One region of the Cupriavidus sp. LA-1 genome, then DNA from elsewhere that is predicted to be linked to it. Evidence: riboswitches for the same ligand, from Rfam matches in the RefSeq annotation. Region 1 holds a riboswitch; the other holds the start of a gene.
The links. Region 1 has a riboswitch for ZMP and ZTP ahead of glyA (serine hydroxymethyltransferase). Riboswitches for the same ligand answer to the same signal wherever they lie in the genome.

Region 1 (4,248 bases):
CCCGCTCCTTGACCGGCTGGTAGGGATGGGCGGCGGCGGTCGTCATCAGGCGCAACGGCAATCAGATAGGCGCTTCAATGCGTCAGGAGGTCTTGGACTTGACCATCAGGCCAACGCGCTTGACGCCGTCGGCTTTCAGGATCGACATCACGTCCAGCACCGCCTCGTACTTGACCGAGCGGTCGGCGGCGATCACCACCGGCTGGTCCGGGTTCTCGTTCTGGCGTTGGTGCACGAAGTCGAGCAGGCCCTGTTTGTCGAGCTTGCGCTCGAAGGCATTGCCGGCGTTGTCCTTGCCGCGCGCGGTCAGCTGGCCGCTTTCATGCACGGTGACCACGATCGGCGGCGCCTTCTGCTGCGGCGTGGCATTGGCCACCGTGGGCAGGTCGACGGTGGCGGGGCTCACGATCGGTGCGGCCACCATGAAGATGACCAGCAGCACGAGCATGACGTCGATATACGGCACGACGTTGATCTCGGCGCTGGCCCGGCGGCGCGAGCCGCCGCGGCGCTGAATGGCTGCCATTGCAGGACTCCTGGAAACGCCGGCCCGGACTTGCGCCCGGACCGCTGGTATTGGGTACGGTTAGCGGGTCTGCCGCTGCAGGATGTTCAGGAACTCTTCCATGAAGCTCTCGAACCGGATCGCCAGGCGGTCGATTTCCGTGGCATAGCGGTTGTAGGCGATCACCGCCGGAATGGCCGCGAACAGGCCGATCGCGGTGGCCACCAGGGCCTCGGCGATACCGGGCGCCACCGATGCCAGCGTCGCCTGCTGCACATTCGACAGACCGCGGAACGCGTTCATGATCCCCCACACCGTGCCGAACAGGCCGATATACGGGCTCACCGAACCGACCGACGCCAGGAACGGCAGGTGCGATTCGAGCACGTCCATCTCGCGCTGGTAGGCCGCGCGCATGGCGCGCCGCGCCGCATCCAGCAGCGCGCCGGCCTCGTTGCCGCGCTCGCGCGCCTTCAGGAACTCGCCCATGCCGGATTCGAAGATCCGTTCCAGCGCGCCGGTGTTGTGGCGGTTGTTGACGGCACTGTTATATAGCGCCTGCAGGTCGCCGCCGGCCCAGAAGTCGCGCTCGAACCCTTCGGTCTGGCTGCGCGCGGCACGCACCGCGAGGTGCTTGCGGAAGATATAGGTCCACGAAAACAGCGACATGACGAGCAGCAGCGCCATGACGGCCTGCGCCAGCAGACTGGCGTGGAGCACTAGCGTTACGATCGACAGGTCTTGCGTGACGGTCACGGGATTCATCGTGCTGACTTGATGGTGGCTAGAACGGGGTCGGGGATCGGGGCGGGACGGAAAGTGCTTCTGTCGACGCATCCGACGCGGATCGCGCCGGTGGCAAGCATCAGTTCGCCACGCCAGGCTTCCTGGGTGAACTGCACTGAAGCCGGGCCGACCCGGTCGATGCGCGTGCGGATCTCAAGCTGGTCATCCAGCCGGGCGGGCGCATTGTAGTCCACCGCCGTGCTGCGGACGATAAACACCACGCCTGCCTCGTCGGCAAGCGCCTGCTGTTCAATGCCGAGCGAGCGCAGCCACTCGGTGCGGGCGCGCTCGAAGAACTTGAGGTAATTGGCGTAGAACACCACGCCGCCCGCGTCGGTGTCTTCCCAGTACACCCGCAGGGTCCAGACAAAGTTTGTCATGGCCGCGATTGTAACGGAGAGAGATGCCGGTTTCGTGTAAACCCGCAGGACGACTTTGCAACAGCAAGTTGCTGGCCAGCCCTTGCCAGCCCTTGGCTGGCGGGCCGACGGCTTGCGGCGGGCGCCCGCCTCGCGCTACACTGCGCCCAACCATTCCATCTTGCGCGACTGGCGAAGTCAGTGGGCACTACCACGAGGAAGCGCAAGTTCTCTGGCGTGACGTTCATTACGCGTTCGCGTAAGGTGCGGCACGCCTGGGCGTGAAGTTCTTTGCGCCTGCCGCTCGCCTGGGCAGCGAATGGGAAGCAGGGTGCGCCCTGCACCGACGGTTGCAACGTGCCGCCGGTGCTGGTCGCCGCTAGCCTTCCCCGCGCGCCCTACCCCCGATGCGTGTATCGGATTCCCTTTTTTCAGACGAGTTTCGCCATGTTCGAACGCAGCCGTTTTACGATCGACCAGATCGACCCCGAGGTCTTTGCCGCCATCCAGCAGGAAAACCAGCGCCAGGAAGACCACATCGAGCTGATCGCCTCCGAGAACTACACCTCCCCGGCCGTGATGGCCGCTCAGGGTTCGCAGCTGACCAACAAGTACGCCGAGGGCTATCCCGGCAAGCGCTACTACGGCGGCTGCGAGTACGTCGACATTGTCGAGCAGCTGGCCATTGACCGCGTCAAGCAGGTGTTCGGCGCCGAAGCCGCCAACGTGCAGCCCAACTCGGGCTCGCAGGCCAACCAGGGCGTGTACTTCGCCGTGCTCAAGCCGGGCGACACCATCATGGGCATGAGCCTGGCCGAAGGCGGCCACCTGACCCACGGCATGGCCCTGAACATGAGCGGCAAGTGGTTCAACGTGGTCAGCTACGGCCTGAACGCCCAGGAAGACATCGACTACGACGCGCTCGAAAAGCTGGCGCAAGAGAAGAAGCCCAAGCTGATCATCGCCGGCGCTTCGGCCTTCGCGCTGCGCATCGACTTCGAGCGCATCGGCCGCGTGGCCAAGTCGATCGGCGCCTACTTCATGGTCGACATGGCCCACTACGCCGGCCTGATCGCCGCGGGCGTCTACCCGAACCCGGTGCCGCACGCCGACTTCGTCACCACCACCACGCACAAGAGCCTGCGCGGCCCGCGCGGCGGCGTGATCCTGATGAAGGCCGAGCACGAGAAGGCCATCAACTCGGCCATCTTCCCCGGCATCCAGGGCGGCCCGCTGATGCACGTGATCGCCGGCAAGGCGGTCGCGTTCAAGGAAGCGCTGACGCCCGAGTTCAAGACCTACCAGCAGCAAGTGGTGAAGAACGCCGCCGTGCTGGCCGAGACCCTGATCGCGCGCGGCCTGCGCATCGTCTCGGGCCGCACTGAAAGCCACGTGATGCTGGTCGACCTGCGCGCCAAGAACATCACCGGCAAGGAAGCCGAGCGCATCCTGGGCGAGGCGCATATCACCGTCAACAAGAACGCCATCCCCAACGATCCGGAAAAGCCGTTCGTGACCTCGGGCGTCCGCCTGGGCTCGCCGGCCATGACCACGCGCGGCTTCAAGGAAGAAGAAGCCCGCATCGTCGGCAACCTGATCGCCGATGTGCTGGACAACCCGCACGACGCCGCCAACATCGCCAGCGTGCGCGAGCAGGTGGCCGCCCTGACCAAGCGCTTCCCGGTCTACGGCTGATGTACCAAGGCCGCCCTTGCGTGTGCGCAAGGGCGGCCGGCAGCTCCGCAGGCCGGCGCCCCAGGGCACTGGCCTGCGGGCCTCGCCAACCCGCCCCGCCACCGCAGAACGACAACACGGACAAGGCGACGGGGTTCAACTGAAGGTGGTCCGGCATGAAATGCCCCTTTTGCGGTCATTCCAATACCCAGGTACTCGACACCCGCATGTCGGAAGACGGCGATGCCGTACGCCGGCGCCGCCGCTGCGAAGCCTGCGACCGCCGCTTCACCACCTATGAGCGGATCGAGCTGTTCTTTCCCGCCATCGTCAAGAAAAACGGCTCGCGCGTGGACTACACCCGCGCCAAGCTGAAGGATTCCATGCGCCTGGCGCTGCGCAAGCGCCCGGTCTCGGCCGAAGCCATCGACGAAGCCATCACCCGCATCGAAGAGAAACTGCTGGCCCTGGGAGAGAAGGAAATCCCCAGCAGCCAGGTCGGCGAACTGGTGATGCGCGAGCTGCGCAAGCTCGACAAGATTGCGTATATCCGCTTTGCTTCGGTCTATCGGAGCTTTGAGGATGTGTCGGAATTCCGCGACGTGCTGGACGAGTTTGCGGCGTCCACCCCGCGCAAGGGCTAGCGAAACAAGATTCCGCAAATCCTTCACGCTTAGGCACATAACCGCGCCCTCACGACAGCTACCTTGACGGTCCCGGCAAGTCTTGGTGACCGCTCATGCAGGCGCTTCGCAATCCCATACATCAACGCCCGCGCATCCGGCCGCGCGAAGCCGGCCGCTCTGCCGGCTTCGGCCTGCACGAGGTGCTTTGCGCGCTGGTCGTCGTCGGCATCGGGCTACTGCCGATGATGGGGATGGCGCCCAGGGCGCTGTCCCGGCAGCGCGAATTCGAGGCGCTGGC
Region 2 (4,248 bases), 1.2 Mb from region 1:
CAGGACATGCTGCTCGAAGCGGCGCCCTCGCAGCGTGCGGCAGGATCGTAAGGGCCACCTTCAAGGAGGAGGCAAGATGGACATCAATACCGACGCAGTCGACGAGGTCGTCCTCGCGCTGCTCTACCTCAATTTATGCGGCGAGAATCGCGCCTGGAGGAGTTTTGACTGGGACACGCTGAATCGCTTGCACGAAAAAGGGCTCATCGGGAATCCGGTGAACCGGGCGAAATCGGTGTGGCTAACCGACGAGGGCCTAGGCGAGGCCGAGCGGTTGTTCACGAAATACTTCGTCCGCGCTGGCGACTAGCAAGTGGTTAGCAGGCATATATGCTTTATTGCACACAAGTATGCAGCACACCTTTCTGCATTGTCCGAGGGCTCTCGGGCTGGGTTTGGGCAACGCTGGCGCCAGATTTTGCATCGAAAGGAAGCAATCAGGTGAGCTTGATGATCTCCTAACGCTTTGATTTGTAATGATAATTCGTCTCTCACCGCCAGATTTTGCACGGAAAGTACGATTACCCCGGGAAGAGGTCGCGGCCAGCTCGGCGCAGCTGGCCGCCGCGCTCGCCGATCGGCTCGCCACCGCCGAGCAGGCGCAGCGCAAATCCGTCAACGACCTGGATATCATGCAGGTCGAGTTGGCCGCGGCACAGCGCCGGGCGGAACGGGCCGAGGCCGAGGCGGCACTGGCGCGCCAACTGCTGGCAGAATTGCGGGTGGCGCCACCCGGGGCGCGACGGTGGCGGTGCACGGCGGCGCAAGGCCGGCGGCCCGACGCCGACCGAGAAGCAAGCGCAGAGCGAAAAGCAGGACGAACAGCAAGACGAAAAGCAGGGCGCGCCAGCCGGCGCCTTGAACCCGGAAGAGGGCAGCAACAGCAGTGACGACAACGATGACAGCCAACATTGAGCGGGCGAACGCGATCCGCTGGATCCAGGACCAGATGGCCGACTACGGGCTGACGCTGGAAGACCTGGACGGGGCGGGGTGCTTCGAGCCTCCGCCGCCTCCACCCCCACCGCCGCCGCCGGTGGTCTGCTACCGCAACGCCCAGGGAATGAGCTGGGATGGGCAGGGCGAGATGCCCGATTGGCTGCGGCGGGCGGTCAATGCGGGCCAATCGGTGGAGTTTTACCGGGTCGGATAAACGAAGCTCAGTTACTGCAGGCGATGAATTTTCTTTTTAATCATGGGCTTGCAGAGGACGCGCCGGATTCTTTGCGAATCCCGGGCGTGTCTGATTTTGGCTTTGAGAAACAAGGGGCAGCAGGGTGCAGACGGTTGCAATTTTGGATTTTGAAACGACGGGATTGTCGCCAAAGCTAGGTGACCGAGCGACGGAAATTGCTGTCATTTTGTTGCGCGACGGCGAGATCGTCGACCGTTTTCAAAGCTTGATGAATGCGGGAAGGCGTATTCCCTCGCAGGTTGTAAGCCTGACCGGCATCACCAATGACATGATTTCAGATGCACCGGCTGCATCGAAGGTCATGAGTGAAGCGGCCCGGTTTGTCGGCCGACATCCGGTGGTGGCCCATAATGCCGGGTTTGACCGAAGGTTTTGGCAAGCCGAGCTTGGGCTTCTGGACATCGCAGCCAATCAGCACTTCGCGTGTACGATGCTCGCTTCCAGGCGTATCTACCCACACGCACAAAATCACAGGTTATCGACACTCGTCGATATGCTGCAATTGCCTAAGGCCGGGCGTGCACACCGAGCGATGGCCGACGCTGAAATGACCTGTCATCTGTGGCATCGACTGCAACACGATATCGCCCAGACGTACGGAGTGAGCCAGGTCGATTACGCACTTATCGCCCGTGTGCAGGCCACCAGCAGCGCCAAGGTTCCGACGCTCCTGCGCTCACTAGCCGGCGGCTGAAGTATTCGCTGTGCACAGAGCATGTTCAGCAAAACAACCTGCGTTCTGCAGGTCGAGCTAGTGCAGGCCATATCTGTCCACTTGACTTGCGTTTGGATTCAAGGAATCGCCTCAGCGTGCTCACGCAGGAGTTGTGTGTCGGAATCCGGAGGAAGAGCAGGGGCATGCGGATCAAGGCAGCAAATTGGAAGACGTGCTAGGATCTCTGAACTCATGTGACTGGCGCATGCAGATAGGGCACTATCGGGGAGCGTGAGGTTGTTAGCCGCCGCGCGCCTGGGCATTACCTACTACCCTTGGAGATGGGTTATGCCTGATTTCACACAATTGCTCATGTTCGCTCTTGTGGCGTTGGGAATGGTTTTAACGCCGGGGCCGAACATGATTTATCTAATTTCCCGCTCAATTTGCCAAGGTAGACGCGCAGGCCTCATTTCGTTGGGAGGTGTTGCTCTAGGCTTTGTGTTCTATATGCTCTGCGCGGCATTCGGAATTACGGCTTTCGTATTCGCAGTACCTTACGCATACGACACGCTTCGCTTTGGCGGCGCTTTGTACCTTCTATATCTTGCCTGGCAAGCCGTCAAACCGGGGGGACGGTCCGCCTTTGCAGTGCGCGACCTACCGGTCGATACCCCAAGGAAGCTCTTAGGCATGGGGTTTATCACTAACCTGGCGAATCCAAAAATCGCCGTCATGTATCTGTCTCTCCTTCCCCAGTTTATTACGCCAGGACACGGCAGTGTTCTTACCCAATCGCTGGCGCTCGGCAGCGTTCAGATTTCGATCAGCCTCGCTGTAAATGCGCTTATCGTCGTGACAGCCGGATCGATATCTATCTTCCTGTCAGGACGCCCGTCATGGCTATCGCTGCAGCGCTGGCTGATGGGGGGCGTTCTGACAGGTCTGGCGGTACGGATGGCGTGCGAATCGAGGAAATAGCGGCGCCTCGCATCGGCTGTGCGTCGCCCCTGCATTAATGAAGGTCCGCGCAACGCGGATTCATGCCGACCTTCCACGCCCCCAACAGTTGAGTGATTGCCCAGGATAACGCGTTCCGCACATCATTTACCTATGCCCCAGGCAAGCTACAAGACGGAAACCTATTGGAAACAGTACCAACCCTTTTTTCCCGGACATACGCGAGTAACCGCCGCCAGCGGCCCGAATGAAGAGTGGCTCGCCTGGAGAGGAGCATCGATCCATGTTGATCGATTTCCCTGCGCTGCATCGCCGCTGACGGTGATCGTAGTGCATGGAGGAGGAGGGTACGGCCGGCTGTTCGCGCCGATTGGCAAGCTGCTGCACGGCGCCGGCTACGAGGTAGTAGCTCCGGATCTACCAGGATATGGATTGACTCAGGCGCCTCCTTCACTGGTTTCCTATAAGGCGTGGACCAACTTGCTATGCGATCTGGCGTCTATCGAGCACCGGAACACCGGGCGACGCGTAGTATTGTGCGGTGGCAGCCTTGGTGGCTATCTGGCTTACCTGTGCGCGGCGCGGATGGGTTACGGCCCGATTGCTGGCGTGATCGCCACAACCCTTGCGGATCCGCGCTCGCCGCTGGTGAAACGACAGTTTGCCCGCAACGCGCTGGTGCGCCACGTCATGATGCCCCTGTTGCCCTTCTGCGCCCCTCTGATCGGCGGACTGAGGCTGCCCGTGAAGTGGTTTACCAAAATGGGCGCGATGTCGAACGATTCATCGCTAAACCGACTCGTTGCCGAGGATCCTTATGGTGGTGGCGTACGTGTGCCGGTCAATTTCATGCAGTCAATTTTTGCCGTGCGGCCGGACATTGAGCCCGAGGACTTCGACCACTGTCCTCTCCTGCTGGCACACCCGGAAAACGACCGCTGGACGGGCTTCGAATCGAGCCGGCAGTTCTTTGACCGCATCAAGGGCGACAAAAGGTTGGTGATGCTGGAAAACTGTGGTCACTTTCCAGTGGAGGAGCCAGGCATCACCCAACTGGAACAGGCTTCGATCCGATTCCTGCGGGAGATAGCCAGCAACCGATCGCAGGCGTGACCGCGTGACATTGGTTTGTTGTGATGAGGTCAGAGGGGCTATCAGGTATCCCTTTGTTTTCGATGCAATTAACGGGTTGGCTACCCCGAGCATTCATGCGGGCTTCCGGCTGATGCCCGGAAGATATCCCCATAAAATCAATCACTTGCTGACTGGTCCATTTTCCGCATCCACAGATACCGATCTGTAGCATGGGCGTGGCGGTAGGGAAGGGCGGTCAGCCTCCGAAAAGCCGAGTCGGAGCCGACGAGCGGATGACGGCAAGCGCTCGTCGGTCAGGGGATGCATATCGCCGATATGACTATTGCGGACCCAGAGGTATCGG

Region 2: linked by a shared signal. The riboswitch ahead of ACZ5MJ_RS09055 (LysE family translocator) and the one ahead of glyA (serine hydroxymethyltransferase) in region 1 are both predicted to bind ZMP and ZTP.

Annotation. Positions count from the first base shown of each region.
Region 1 is NZ_AP031387.1:720,400-724,647, reverse strand. It holds gene tolA (cell envelope integrity protein TolA) at 1-46, opposite strand, end outside; gene tolR (protein TolR) at 83-526, opposite strand; gene tolQ (protein TolQ) at 587-1,270, opposite strand; gene ybgC (tol-pal system-associated acyl-CoA thioesterase) at 1,267-1,671, opposite strand; ZMP/ZTP riboswitch at 1,826-1,971, shown strand; gene glyA (serine hydroxymethyltransferase) at 2,098-3,345, shown strand; gene nrdR (transcriptional regulator NrdR) at 3,501-3,968, shown strand; gene ACZ5MJ_RS03450 (type IV pilus modification PilV family protein) at 4,064-4,248, shown strand, end outside.
Region 2 is NZ_AP031387.1:1,920,624-1,924,871, reverse strand. It holds gene ACZ5MJ_RS09075 (DUF6429 family protein) at 77-310, shown strand; gene ACZ5MJ_RS09070 (hypothetical protein) at 477-890, shown strand; gene ACZ5MJ_RS09065 (H-NS histone family protein) at 899-1,153, shown strand; gene ACZ5MJ_RS09060 (3'-5' exonuclease) at 1,278-1,889, shown strand; ZMP/ZTP riboswitch at 2,095-2,178, shown strand; gene ACZ5MJ_RS09055 (LysE family translocator) at 2,199-2,831, shown strand; gene ACZ5MJ_RS09050 (alpha/beta hydrolase) at 2,964-3,923, shown strand.